4 regions of the Psychrobacillus sp. FSL K6-4615 genome follow, and region 2 is predicted to be linked to each of the others. Evidence: riboswitches for the same ligand, from Rfam matches in the RefSeq annotation. Region 2 holds a riboswitch; each other region holds the start of a gene.
What was found. A riboswitch is a leader RNA that binds a small molecule or an ion and turns the genes downstream of it on or off. The one in region 2 is predicted to bind S-adenosylmethionine.
Positions count from the first base shown of each region.

Region 1 (3,654 bases), 2.0 Mb from region 2:
TTCCATCTGCATCAACAAGTAAAAAATCCTCTGCTGTTCTCTTTTTTTTATCTTTTCCGCTTGCTGTCACTAAGAACTCCATAGGATTATCATGTACTTTAATAGCAAGATTACCGCTCGTCCCCATAAACCAATCCCGTACGGCTAATTCATCTTTTATGTCTGCAAGTTCTTCCCATTTATCTTGTAAAGTCATATTTCCACACCTAACTTTGCGTCAATAATTTTTATCACATCGTGGAAGTTCTCAAAAGGTTCATAGGGAATATTCAATTCATCGCATTTTTCGATTAAGAAATCCCTCGCAATAACGACATCACCTAATTTTGCTGCTTCAAGATCAGTGATGGAATCCCCAATCACAACGCTCACAGCATCTTGGTCAAGAAGGGTACGAATAATAGAGGGTTTACAGCAACCACAGCCTTGGCTAGTACATTGATCATCACAGCTATACGGAAACTCAATGTGAATTGTATCCTTGGAAAATTGGGATGTATTACAATAGACTCCTGTAAATGGCCCGAATGGTTCTAGTAGCTTGTGGACAAAAAAGTCTATGCCACCACTTACGATGTAGAGTGGTATGTTGTGTTTTTTTGCATAGGAGACAAATTCACTAAACCCATCACGGATGACTGCCTGCTTAAGCACAAAAGAGATAATGTCATCTTTTGACTCAACAGGAAGGAGTGTGAACATTTTTGCTACACCATCTCGTATGGAAATTCGTTGTCCTAAAATATCATCTTTAATAGATGTCCATTCTGGTGGAGCAAACTCTTTCATGATTGCCATAATGTTATCCTGATTGGTAATAGTTCCATCGAAGTCACAAAAAACTACAAGATTACTCATATTATCACCTCCATAATTCAAGTGCTGTGTTTAATTCACTCTGGGTTTTAGCTGCTTCTTCTAATGGAATACCTTCCAAAACAGCCGATACTGCCTGTCTAAAAGCCAAACCTCCTCCGGTTGCACCGGCCGGATGACCGTGTACTCCACCCCCGGCATTAATGATGCTGTCGATTCCATAGTCATTCATTAACAGTGGTACTAGACCAGGGTGAATGCCTGCAGAAGGCACCGGAAAGCTTTGTTTTACTTCACTAGGCTTTGTTAGTTCTTTCCCTAAAGAAAGAGCTACAGATTTTTCAAGTGCAACACTGCCATAAGGAGAAGGGAATAATGAAAAATCTGCTCCTGCATAGCGGGTAAGTTTACCAAGAACAAGTGCCGTGGAAACTCCATAAAATCCTGAGGACGTGAATGCTCCGCTATAAGCCGGATGAGCCATGAGTGGTAATTGAATCTCTTCGTCCTCTGCTAACTCCTGAAGAACGTCTAAACCGTATGCATGAACATTAAATAAGAGTGCATCTGCTCCAAGTTCCCGTGCTTTTTTGGCCTTGTCCTTTAGTTTGAATGTACGTCCCGACAAATTTACTGCGTATAGAGTACGATGACCAGTTTCTTCATAGACTTGTCTTAATACCTCTCGACCAGTAGTGATACGTGTTTCAAAAGAAGTGAGTGGATTGTCAAATAGGATTTCGTCATCTTTTACAAGGTCAACTCCACCAAGTGCTTGTTGCTTCAGTTGTTGCGCTAGGTACTCGATATCTCTTCCAATGACACCTTTGAAGATACTCATGATGAGTGGACGTTCATAAACTCCCAATCTTTCTCGGATACCTTGAATGCCGAAGCGAGGGCCAGGGAAATGGGATAATATATTTGTGTCAAATTCTAAATCCAATAATTTTACTTCTCCATCCAGAGATAGTTTGCCGAAAACGGTAGTTAAAATTGCTGGTATATCTGCTGAAAAATTTGCGGCAGGATAGAATACTTTAATTTCTCCTTTAATTCTTTCCGGATGAATGGGGTGAAGAATATTTTCAAATTCAGTAACCGATCGTACAGTTCCTTTATGTTTTTTTAGCTGTTCCTGTTCTAAAAAAGCTAAATTGGTCCAAGAACCAATAGTCAATCCAAGAGCAATATCATCCGCTTTTTTTTCAAAAGAACCAGACTTTCCGTATAGTTGATAGTGCGCAGTAATTCCACTCATTTTTTCACTCCTAATATTAGAAAAGCGTAAGTGTCTAGGCGCTAGAGCTAGACAGATAATATAAAAAACCTCTTCAAATAAGAAGAGGTTAATAGCTTAACAACTTCTTATCTCTCAGCCATTTGACTGCAAGAATTAGCACCGTGTTCATAATTGAATCGGTTGCCGGGTATCATAGGGCTTGTCCCTCCACCTGCTCTAAATAAGAAAAAATATTCAGTTTGTATTTAATAAATTATATTGATTATTCCATGCATTAAAAATTCTGTCAACAAGAAATTGAAAAATTATCATTATTCAAAATTGTATTGACATAGCTTTTTCTAATATGCTAGGATTCTAAACAAACATCATAGTTGTACCGCACTCTTATCAAGAGCAGGCAGAGGGATAATGGCCCGATGACGCCCAGCAACCGACCGTAATACCGTTGTGAGACGGGGCGCTTTATGCGCCGGAATGTAAAATTCCGTAAGGCACGGTGCTAATTCCATCAGAAAGTTTACTTTCTGAGAGATAAGAGGTTCAGAATCTCTTATTCTAAGCCTCTTTCTTTTGGAAAGAGGTTTTTTATTTTGTAAATGAGAGGACGATCATAATGGCGGTAGTAGCAATGAAAGAATATGAATCATTAACTAAAGAAACGGTAATTTCACTGGTGATAGAGTTATCATTATTTTCTAGCGAAGCTCCATTAGTTTGCGAAGAGATTGGTGATGGAAATCTAAATTATGTATTCCGTGTAACAGATGGATCCGGTGAGAAAGGCATTATTATTAAACAGGCCTTACCCTATGCAAAGGTCATCGGGGAGAGCTGGCCACTTACTTTGAAAAGGGCAAAGATCGAAGCTAGTGCATTACAAAAACATGGAGAATACGCAGTTGGATTAGTCCCAAAAGTCTATGCAACTGATGAAAGCTTAGCAATCACAATCATGGAAGATCTGTCTCATCTTGAAATAGTTCGTGAGGGCTTGATAAAAGGAAAGTCCTATCCTAAATTATCAACCGATATTGGCGAATATCTAGCCTTAACACTTTTCAATACTTCTGACTTTGTACTCCACCCCTTTGAAAAAAAGTCACTTGTTGTAGAATTTTCTAACCCCGAGCTATGTAAGATCACAGAAGACTTAATCTTTACAGATCCTTTTTTTGATCATGAAACAAATGACTTTGAACCAGCATTACAAGCAGAAGTGGAAGCTATTTGGAATAACAACTTGTTGAAATTGGAAGTAGCCAAGCTAAAAAGAAGTTTTTTGACGGAAGCCGAAGCTTTGTTACATGGGGATCTTCATACCGGAAGTATATTTGCGAGTGAAGCGGAAACGAAAGTAATTGACCCGGAATTTGCATTTTACGGCCCAATTGGATTTGATATTGGCTTATTTTTGGGGAACTTAATAGTTCAATCCTTTACGCGTCAAGATGACCAACGGGATGCTATACATACCCATATACAGAATACATGGAACACATTTTGCGCTAAATTTTCAGAGTGTTGGAAAAAAGGAGAGTCCGATTTATATAAAAGTATAGAAGGCTATGAGGCATTTGTGCTAGAAAAAATAT
Region 1 is NZ_JBBOYQ010000001.1:3,630,273-3,633,926, reverse strand. It holds gene MKX53_RS18405 (methylthioribulose 1-phosphate dehydratase) at 1-196, opposite strand, end outside; gene MKX53_RS18400 (2-hydroxy-3-keto-5-methylthiopentenyl-1-phosphate phosphatase) at 193-858, opposite strand; gene mtnW (2,3-diketo-5-methylthiopentyl-1-phosphate enolase) at 863-2,077, opposite strand; SAM riboswitch class I at 2,182-2,286, opposite strand; SAM riboswitch class I at 2,444-2,600, shown strand; gene mtnK (S-methyl-5-thioribose kinase) at 2,676-3,654, shown strand, end outside.
Region 1: linked by a shared signal. The riboswitch ahead of mtnW (2,3-diketo-5-methylthiopentyl-1-phosphate enolase) and the one ahead of MKX53_RS08035 (MetQ/NlpA family ABC transporter substrate-binding protein) in region 2 are both predicted to bind S-adenosylmethionine.

Region 2 (3,654 bases):
TAAAATACCTAATGGAATCCCGATTAGTACAGAGAAGAAAAGGGAAATACTAACCATTTGAAATGTTTCTACAACAGATTCACCAATAATCGGTAGCCATTGCTCTACAAATTGATCTGTTCTACTCATGAGAATGTCCCTCCAATTCTTCCGTTGCTACACCTTGTGCTTCTAGATAGTTAATAGCGTTTTTCACTTGTTCTTTGTCGCCAATTAAGTGAACGACTATATTTCCGACAATGCCATTCTTCAATTCGATAATATTAGCAGTTAAAATGTTTGGCTGAACATTAAATTTTTGACTAACTTCTGCCAATAACGGTTTTCCAGTACTTTCCCCTACAAATGTTAAACGAGTGACTGCGCCAGTAACATTCAACTGAGCAATCAATGAATTGGATAAATTCCGTTGGCTAATTGTATTTAAAAACTTTTTGGTAGTAGGGTGGGTAGGCTTCGTAAATAGATTGATAGCTGTATCCTGTTCCACGATAACTCCATTTTCCATGACATATACATGATCGCAAATTTTTTGAATGACATTCATTTCATGCGTGATTAAGAGTATAGTAATTCCTAATTCACGATTGATCTTTAGTAGCAAATCTAAGATGGAATCAGTTGTTTCTGGATCCAGTGCACTGGTTGCTTCATCACTAAGCAATACTTCAGGTTCCTGAGCAAGTGCGCGAGCGATAGCAACACGTTGCTTTTGTCCGCCTGATAACTGGTTAGGATAATTTGTATGCTTGTCAGTTAAACCAACTATGTCTAAATATTGCTCCACCCGTTTTTTTACCTCGTCTTTGTTATAGCCGAGTAGCTTTAGTGGAATGGCGATATTATCATAAACCGTTGCTGTTTTAAGTAGGTTAAATCCTTGAAATATCATGCCAACTTTATTGCGAGTTTTACGCAATTTAGGGAGGGGTAAGGAAGTAAGTTCGACGCCGTTTATGAAAACTTTACCTTCTGTAGGTTTTTCCAGTAAATTTACACAACGAATTAGTGTGCTTTTTCCAGCACCACTATATCCTATAACACCGTGGATTTCTCCTTGATTTACCCGTATATTGACTTGTTTTACTGCATTTACAGTTCCACTTTTACTATTAAACTCTTTCGAGACATTTTCTAATACAATCATTTCACGATCTTCCTTTCTTTTTAAAGAAAACGCTACCGAAGTCGGTAACGTTTATGACTCCATTATTCGTCCCAGCTAGGTAAAACTGAACCTTTAAACTCTTCTTCGATGAATTTTTTAACTTCTTCCGATTGATATGCTTTGATAAACTTTTGGATTGTCGGATCATCTTTGTTTTCTGCACGGACTACAATATAGTTCACGTAAGGAGAATTGGAAGATTCTAGTAATATGGAATCCTCTTTTGGACTAATACCTGCATCAAGTGCAAAGTTTGTATTGATGGCAGCTGCATCTACTTCACTCAGTTGTTTCGGGATTTGAGCAGCTTCTAGTTCAATAAATTCTAGGTTTTTTGGGTTTTCTTCAATGTCATAAATACTTGCTGATTCTCTTTTATCTTTTTTAATTTTGATAAAGCCATTTTCTTCTAAAATATATAATGCACGAGCGCCATTTGTTGGATCGTTTGGTATACCAAAAGTTGCTCCATCTGGCAGGTCATCTATAGAATCATATTTGTCTGAATAGACACCCATTGGATTTAATATCGTTTTTCCTACAGGAACTAAATCTGTGCCATGGTCTTCGTTAAACGTATCTAGGAATGGCTCATGCTGATAGCTATTTGCATCTAAATCCTCTTCCGATAAGGCTGTATTAGGTAAAATATAGTCAGAGAAAACTCTAAGCTCAACTTCTAATCCGTCCTTAGCAGCCACTTTAGCAGCCACTTCTACAATTTGTTCATGTGGCCCAGCAGTTACTCCCACTACTATTTTGTCCTCATTAATCGCTTTAGTTTCTGAAGTTGCATCATCTCCACAAGCTACAAGCGCTCCTGATAAAAGTACCGTTGACAATAAAAATCCAAATTTCTTCATTTTCCATTCCTCCAAATAATTATTCAGAACGTTGTATAAATATAAAAGCCCCTCTTTCAAAAGAAAGAGAGGCGCATACATACGTTAGTCCTCTCTTATCTATCAAAACAAAATTGTTTTGCTGGATTTAGCACCTTTCCACATAGATTATTAGGTGGATGGTTGCCGAGCTTCATAGGGCCAGTCCCTCAGCTACTCTTGATAAGAGATATCAGTTATTAAGTTTTTCAACAGTTCATAAAATATAATTTACTACATCAACTTATTAAAGTCAACCTACTTTTTTGTAGTTGCGTATAACATTCGAAATAGTATATGTTTAATAAAAATAAATAATTATACAAAAAGGGTGTGTAAGCGTTGTCAAGAGTAAGAGCAAACTTTGCAGTAGGTCAGCTAGGAAAGGTAGTAGGAGCGCGTTTAGTATATGGAACTGATTTGCTAGAAGGAATAGAGGAATTGTGTAAAGTAAATGGAATTAATTCTGCTACAATTCTTAGTTGTTTTGGAAGTTTTCAAAGAAGTGGATTTGTTTATTTGATACCAAACCAAGATTCACCCATAGGTGTATGGTACAATAACCTCGTTGTCAAAGAGGGACCAATCGAGTTTTTGCAAGGGACGGGAGTTGTCTGTCAAAGAGATGGACAGTTCGAAACACATTTCCATGGGACAATCTGTGACCAATATGGCAATATTTTTGGTGGTCATTTTATGAAAGGGGAAAATCCTGTTATTACAGTAGATTTAGTGTTGGCAGAAACTATTGGTATGGATTTTCAACGAAAGTTTGATGAAGAAACAGGAGCAACTCAGTTTTATCCGGTAGAAAAGAAAAAATATAAACCTAATCAGCTTTAACATAATTAGAAAATGCCGCCTCATTTAATGGGCGGCATTTTTGTTAAAATAAATAGCTATGTTAAAAGTGTTACACTTAAACTAACGCAGCGGTTTAGTCGAATAAATAAAATTAGAAAAAAGCGGAACTTTAGTTTGTTTATATTCGTAAATTATTATTATGACACTTGAAAGGGGGATTTTTTATGTACAAAGTGAATGGTATAGAAGCTTATGAAGCACATAATCGAACTGAGTTATTAGCAGGTTTAGAGGCAAAATCTGAATATATTCTTATTAAAGGAGACTATTATAAAGAAGTAAGAAAGATTATGGATACTCATCTTCCAGAGAACGAAAGTATAGGAGTGGCATTAGGAAGTGCAGGTGTGTTATCAATTCTTAATTATGCAATAGATGCAGTAAGAAATTCATTCAGTAATGCAGATAAAACGGATAAAAAAATTGACAGAAAGTTAAATTCATTTAAGGTTAAAAAGATTACAGATGATGGTTTATTATTGAGCTTAAAGCAGTTAGATTATTAGAACTTGCATACATAGAACTATTTTGGATAGTTCTATGTGAATAAATACCTTAAACAAACGGGTGTTTTAGTAAAAACATACTCCAAAGTAAAATGAGCGTGGAGATATATTCCAGCTCATTTTTTTATGTGCATTTCAAATCAACCTTTTCCTTTAACATAGCCAAATAAATTAAGCTTTCCGATCCTTGTAATTGCTTCTTTCAATCGGTCTTCATCCACTAACAATCCTACTC
Region 2 is NZ_JBBOYQ010000001.1:1,667,632-1,671,285, forward strand. It holds gene MKX53_RS08025 (methionine ABC transporter permease) at 1-129, opposite strand, end outside; gene MKX53_RS08030 (methionine ABC transporter ATP-binding protein) at 122-1,147, opposite strand; gene MKX53_RS08035 (MetQ/NlpA family ABC transporter substrate-binding protein) at 1,210-2,031, opposite strand; SAM riboswitch class I at 2,124-2,239, opposite strand; gene MKX53_RS08040 (PPC domain-containing DNA-binding protein) at 2,392-2,892, shown strand; gene MKX53_RS08045 (hypothetical protein) at 3,078-3,419, shown strand; gene MKX53_RS08050 (pyridoxal phosphate-dependent aminotransferase) at 3,560-3,654, opposite strand, start outside.

Region 3 (3,654 bases), 800 kb from region 2:
GGCTTTCCTTCTGTTTCCCATTTCCACATATAAACAAACCTCTTTTCTTCCTTGCATTTCCACGGTATATATTTTCATTCAAACTGTATGTCTGTTACCATTAATTATAATCTATTTTCAAAAGGAGCGTATGTTAAATGATTTATCCATATAAAGGGAAAACACCAATTATAGACGACTCTGCTTTTATAGCTGATTATGTCACAATTACAGGTGATGTGACAATCGGTCCAGAGACTACAATTTGGTTTAATACGGTAATTAGAGGGGATGTTGCTCCTACTATTATTGGAAGTAAAGTTAGTATACAAGATTTAAGTTGTCTGCATCAAAGTCCAAATAATCCACTCATTATAGAAGACGAAGTAACTATTGGACATCAAGTCACTTTACATAGTTGCACAATACGTAAAGGTGCATTAATAGGGATGGGATCCATTATTTTAGATGGAGCTGAAATTGGAGAAGGTGCATTCATCGGAGCAGGTAGTCTAGTACCTCCTGGCAAGAAGGTACCTCCCAATTCTTTGGCACTAGGAAGCCCTGCAAAAGTCGTTCGTGAGCTAAACGATGAAGATAAGGCCGATGTCCAAAGAATTATCCGAGAATATGTAGAAAAAGGACAATACTATAAATCCCTTCAAAAATAACATTTGTTAGTGATTATTTGTCTTGATTGATCGATTAATAACTTTCATCGATCGATTTTATGACTCAATCGATCGATTATTGGCATCCATTGATCAATTCTTATTATATTCCCCATGAAAAAAGGCTTTCCCTTATAGGAAAGCCTTTTTTGTTCATACTATTATAATCCAGCCATTTGTTTTAATTGTGCAGCTTTATCTGTTTTTTCCCATGGCACATCAATGTCTGTACGACCAAAGTGACCATAAGCAGCAGTTTGTTTGTATATTGGACGGCGTAGATCTAGCATTTTAATAATTCCTGCTGGACGAAGGTCGAATAGTTCACGAATATATGAAACTAATTTCACTTCTTCTACTTTTCCAGTACCAAAAGTTTCTACAGCAATGGAAACAGGTTTAGCTACACCAATTGCATAAGCAAGTTGTACTTCACAACGATCAGCAAGACCAGCGGCAACAATATTTTTAGCAACATAGCGTGCAGCGTATGCAGCAGAACGGTCTACTTTTGTTGGATCTTTACCAGAGAATGCTCCCCCACCATGACGAGCGTATCCACCGTAAGTATCTACGATAATTTTACGTCCTGTTAAACCAGCATCTCCTTGTGGTCCACCAATTACAAAGCGTCCAGTTGGATTGATAAAGTATTTTGTATTTTCATCTATTAAATTTGTAGGAACAATCGGATTGATCACTACTTCTTTAATATCTTTTTGAATTTGTTCTAACGTAATTTCCGGATGGTGTTGAGTAGATATAACTATTGTATCGATATGAACCGGATTATTGTTCTCATCATACTCTACAGTTACTTGTGTTTTTCCATCTGGACGAAGATAATCTAAAGTTTCATCTTTACGGACTTGTGCCAATCGATGAGCTAGTTTATGCGCTAAACTAATTGGTAACGGCATAAGCTCTGGAGTTTCATTACATGCATAACCAAACATTAAGCCTTGGTCTCCTGCTCCAATTGCATCTATATCAGAATCGCTCATTGATCCTTCTCTTGCTTCTAACGCTTGATCTACACCCTGTGCAATGTCAGGTGATTGTTCATCAATAGAAGTTAGCACAGCAGAAGTTTCTGAGTCAAAACCATACTTCGCACGTGTATAACCAATTTCTTTAATAGTAGAACGAACTACTTTAGGAATATCTACATAAGTAGATGTAGTAATTTCTCCAGCAACTAATACTAACCCTGTTGTTACACTCGTTTCACAAGCTACACGAGCATTTGGGTCTTCTGCTAGAATTGCATCTAGAATTGCATCAGAGATTTGATCACAAATTTTATCTGGATGTCCCTCTGTCACTGATTCTGACGTAAATAATCGACGTTGTGTCATAGATTGTTCCTCCTATATCCCGCGAGATTTCTCTCAAGAATTGATACGGTACTCATTCCCATGTCAAGCCATTCAAAATGTTTCATGCATTTTCTTCACATAATAGTACATGTAAGTTAAATGCATTGAAGTTAACTTGAAGCCGTTTCGGACTTGGCACACAAGGATAAAGGGCGATGTTCAATAAAAAAACCTCTCACTCACGTAAATATACATGAGGAAAGGTATTAGTATCATAAGCACCTTTCACTCTTATCAATCAAGGAATTTCACCTTGTCTCAGGTTTGGCACCTTTGTAATAAAGAAAATACTACAGGTTGCCGGGTTTCATAGGGCCTGACCCCTCCACCAGCTCGGGATAAGAGTATCCGTTCAATTTATCATCATACGTAAGTATGTATAATATGTCAACTATTTTTGTTTGTATTTTATACACAAACGAAAAAATTAAAAGTGAATAGTATAGACTAATGAACCTAATGTGTTATACTAATTCACATATCTAGAAAACTTCCTCTTTTGAAGAGGAAATATAAAAAAAGGATGGTATATTCAAAATGAATTCAATCGAAACAGTGAGTGAACTGAAAGCATTGTTAGCAGGAAATAACGTTAGCAGCCAATTGTCAGTGCCACAACTTGTGGAAAAAGCTACAACAAGAGGAGAAGCAGTACTAACTTCTACTGGTGCAGTTAAAGCTGAAACAGGAAAATATACTGGCCGTTCTCCCCAAGATAAGTATATAGTAGATGAAGCTATTTCTAAAGACAAAATCGATTGGGGCTCAGTAAACCAACCAATTTCTTCTGACATTTTCGATGCATTATATAAAAAAATGATTAACTTCCTAAACAAACAAGATGAAATATTCGAGTTTAAAGGATATGCAGGAGCAGACAAAGAATCACGTTTAGGTATTCAAATTATTAACGAATACGCTTGGCATAACCTTTTCGCTCATCAGCTATTCATACGACCAACACAAGAAGAACTTGCTACTCATACGACTGATTTCACTATTTTATCTGCTCCTAACTTTAAAGCAGATCCAGCGGTAGACGGTACTCACTCAGAGACGTTTATCATCGTATCTATGGAAAAACGCACAGTGCTAATCGGTGGAACTGAGTACGCTGGCGAGATGAAGAAATCGATTTTCTCTATTATGAACTACTTACTACCAGAACAGGACATTTTACCAATGCACTGCTCTGCAAACGTTGGGGATGATGGAGACGTTACATTATTCTTCGGATTATCAGGAACAGGGAAAACTACCCTTTCAGCAGATGCTGGTCGCAAATTAATCGGAGACGATGAGCACGGTTGGTCGGATAACGGTGTGTTCAATATCGAAGGTGGCTGTTACGCAAAATGTATCGACCTAACTCGTGAAAACGAACCACAAATTTGGGACGCGATCTCATTCGGCACGGTCCTAGAAAACGTAGTAGTAGATGCAGAAACTCGCGTAGCTAACTATGCAGATAACTCATTAACCGAAAATACACGTGCTGCATACCCAATTCAATATATCGATAATATTGTTGACCCTTCTGTAGCAGGTCACCCAAATACAATTATTTTCTTAACTGCGGATGCTTTTGGCGTATTGCCTCCGATTAGTAAACTAACGAAAGAACA
Region 3 is NZ_JBBOYQ010000001.1:2,463,557-2,467,210, forward strand. It holds gene MKX53_RS12240 (alpha/beta hydrolase) at 1-29, opposite strand, end outside; gene MKX53_RS12245 (gamma carbonic anhydrase) at 138-650, shown strand; gene metK (methionine adenosyltransferase) at 812-2,008, opposite strand; SAM riboswitch class I at 2,258-2,374, opposite strand; gene pckA (phosphoenolpyruvate carboxykinase (ATP)) at 2,567-3,654, shown strand, end outside.
Region 3: linked by a shared signal. The riboswitch ahead of metK (methionine adenosyltransferase) and the one ahead of MKX53_RS08035 (MetQ/NlpA family ABC transporter substrate-binding protein) in region 2 are both predicted to bind S-adenosylmethionine.

Region 4 (3,654 bases), 1.9 Mb from region 2:
AAACGAGCAAATTCATCTAGAATTTACTCGTTTTTTTAAAAGAAAATAGATGCTCTATACTCAATATGTGCCCAGGAAGTATATAAAAATGTAACGTGAACAATGAGTTAGGGTGACTTAAAAGAATGAATAATACTGCTGATTTCCGTTTCAGGTGGCCGCTTTCCGCGGGCATTGCCTTAGCCTCCTCGTTACGCTGCGAGGTCTTCACCTAACGCTTTTTCCGCTGGAGTCGCCAAAATGTGTAGTACTTAACTTTAAGATATTGCAGCCTTTCGCTTAGATGATATGAGTCGCCCAAGCTAATATAGTGATAAAATTGTCTGTTGAATTAGGGATACTACTCTGTAATACTTTTCTCTAAACTTACTTACCTAGTTCTAAGAGTTGCAGAAGGGCGACGGGCAGATAAAGCCATAAGATTACTGAAAAAAAGTGATATTGGTTGTGACCAAATCACAACCAATATCACTAAAAATTCAATCGGTAATCATATAGCAAGACATTTGTCCAAAGTCCCTCGAAAACGAAAGAAACAGTTTTGACCTTCAAGGGATGGGCGCCTTTATACCTGGATTCTCTTATATTAATCTTTAAACAGATTAAACCACCCTTTGTATTTGAACCAACTAAGCATAGAGAAAGCGATGAGGACCATAGCACCTAGTACTACGAAATAACTATATTTCCACTCAAGTTCAGGCATGTTTGCAAAGTTCATACCATATACTCCAACAATGAACGTTAAGGGTATAAAAACAGTTGATACAATCGTTAAGATCATCATGATACGGTTCATCCTACTAGAGTTTATCGACATATGACTATCACGTATATCAGCTGTCAGCTCTCGATTAGATTCAATCATTTCCGTCAGTCTTATTAAATGATCATAAATATCTGCAAAGTAGGTGTGTTCCGTTTGCTGTAAATTCATTCGTTCTGAATTTAATATTCTATAAAGTAAATCTCGCATAGGAATAACTGTACGTCTTAAACGTAACAAATCTCCTCGTAGATCAAACACTGAATCCATAGAAAAATGGCGCATATCATAAGATAACTTGTCCTCTACAGCATTTAAATAGCCTTCAATTTTATAGACAATCGGAAAATAGGCATCCACTACTTTATCGATGATATTATAAGTTGCATGGATAGCACCTCTATCCCAGCCCTGTGAATTTTGTCTAATACGCTCCCGTGCTTGCTCCATTTCATGCATCGGATGGAAATGAAATGACACTACATAGTCTTGACCAACAAATATGTCTAACTCTTCCGCTTCTAAGGTTTCCTCATTGAAAGAATGTAAAACAAAGAAGTTATAACCATCATAATAGTCCACTTTAGGACGCTGTAGCCTTTGTAAGCAATCCTCAATTGCCAGTGGATGAAAACGAAAGAAAGAACTAAGCAAATGTTCTTCTTCTTTAGTTGGCTCGGCAATGTCAATCCAGTACCATTCAAACTTTCTCCGTTTTATATCTTCTATAGGAAAGTCATTTACTATTTCATGATCGGTCGTTATGCCAATCGTATGGATCATACATACCCCTCTTTTCATCACTATCTCTTTTCATATTATCTCATAGTCTTCATATTATTAATGTACCTAAAAAACAGAGGAAATGAAAAGAAAATTATGATGCTTCCACCATTAAAAAAAGTATATTCTAAATAAAAAGAAAATAATGGTTGACTTAGGTAATTTCTATTTGTATACTAGGTATTAATCAAATAAAACAAATTTCTTATCAAGAGAGGTGGAGGGACTTGGCCCTATGATACCTCAGCAACAGGCAAAAATTTGTACTGTGCTAATTCCAGAAGCGTTATGCTTGAAGATAAGAAGAGACTAATTCACCGATGACGTGTAAACCTCTTCTTGTTTCTAAGAAGGGGTTTTATTTGATTTTAACTATAAAAAATAGGGGGAGAAATCAATATGTCATCGGAATTACTAAAAGCATTCAACACATTGAAGGAAAAGCAGTGGGTAGATTTAACACACACATTTGGAGCTAATTCACCACATTTCGCCGCTTTTAAAGCAGCTGAAATCGACACATTGTTTAATCATGATGATGGATTCTTTGCACAAAGCTTTCAATTTGCAGGACAGTACGGCACACATATAGATGCACCTATACATTTTGTAAGGGATACGCGTTACTTAGAAGAACTCGAATTGAAAGAATTGGTATTACCATTAGTCGTCATTGATCAGTCAAAGGAAGCGGCTGAAGATAATGATTTTACTTTATCGGTGGATGACATTTTCACATTTGAAAAAGCTCACGGAAAAATCGAAGAAGGCTCATTTGTCGCTCTTAGAACCGATTGGAGTAAACGTTGGCCAGACGAAAAGGAATTTAACAATAAGGATGCAGCGGGTAATAATCACGCGCCGGGTTGGGGATTAGAAGCTTTAAAGTTTTTATTTCAAGAACGAAAGATTAAAGCTATAGGACACGAAACATTCGACACGGATTCAAGTGCGGACTATCTAAAAAACGGCGGATTACACGGAGAATATTATGTGCTTGAACAAGACACTTACCAAATAGAATTATTGACGAACTTAGATAAGCTCCCTGCAACAGGAGCCATTATTTTCAATATCGTCCCGAAGCCAGAAAAAGCCTCTGGATTCCCAGTTCGATCATTTGCAATCTTACCATAAAAGGAGCGAGATAAATGGACAGTTCAAACAGCTATTCAAGCACCATTTCGAGAGGGCCATGTAGGAAGTTTGTTAAGACCAGAAAGTTTACTGGCGGGCTTTAGACTTCTTTGAACACAGAAGCAACTCAATATGTTCTACTTGAGCAGTTGAGTATTAGTCCGCATTGCAGATTTGCTTCTACACATCATGGTAATAAGCTGACAGAAGAACAGCGTTATAAAAAGTTAAAATACATTGTTGATATTTCTAGAGAAGTTTGGAGATAATCCGTGTAAGATCTCGACTACTTTCCATACTCATTTGTAGAATACTGTAGCTGAGTAAAAATATAACTTTCTTTTTCGGATCTCATTTGATAATGAGAAAGAAAGTAAAGGTTTAAACATAAATGAAATGCCAAGGGAATAAACCCTTGGCATTTCATTTGTTTTCATTATTTTCTTTCTGCTTTTAAAGCCTTAAACAGTGAAATAATCATAAGCAACATTATGAATGAAAATGGTAAGGCGGCAATAATAATTGTATTTTGTAATGCCGCTAATCCATTAACGGATAACAAAATAATAGCGATTACGGATAATGTGATTCCCCAAGCGAGCTTCACTCTGTTCGGTGGAGTCAGTGACCCGTTGGTCGACTGCATACCAAGAACGAAAGTGGCCGAATCTGCCGAAGTAATGAAAAAGGAAGCAATTAATAACACCGCAAAAACAGAAATACCTGTAGAGAAAGGCATCACATGGAACATTTCAAAAATAGTCAATTCAGTAGATGCTTGTGCTAAATCAGCAATGCCTCTCTTCTGAAAGTCAATGGCTGTTGTACCAAAAGCTGAAAACCAAAATGTTCCCAGTAAAGTAGGTGCTACAAGAACACCTGTAACAAACTCCCGTATTGTGCGACCTTTAGATACTCGAGCAATGAACATACTAACGAATGGTGCCCATGAGATCCACCAAGCCCAA
Region 4 is NZ_JBBOYQ010000001.1:3,579,293-3,582,946, reverse strand. It holds gene corA (magnesium/cobalt transporter CorA) at 587-1,549, opposite strand; SAM riboswitch class I at 1,752-1,854, shown strand; gene MKX53_RS18150 (cyclase family protein) at 1,949-2,686, shown strand; partial or broken gene MKX53_RS18145 (5-methyltetrahydropteroyltriglutamate--homocysteine S-methyltransferase) at 2,806-2,955, shown strand; gene MKX53_RS18140 (BCCT family transporter) at 3,123-3,654, opposite strand, start outside.
Region 4: linked by a shared signal. The riboswitch ahead of MKX53_RS18150 (cyclase family protein) and the one ahead of MKX53_RS08035 (MetQ/NlpA family ABC transporter substrate-binding protein) in region 2 are both predicted to bind S-adenosylmethionine.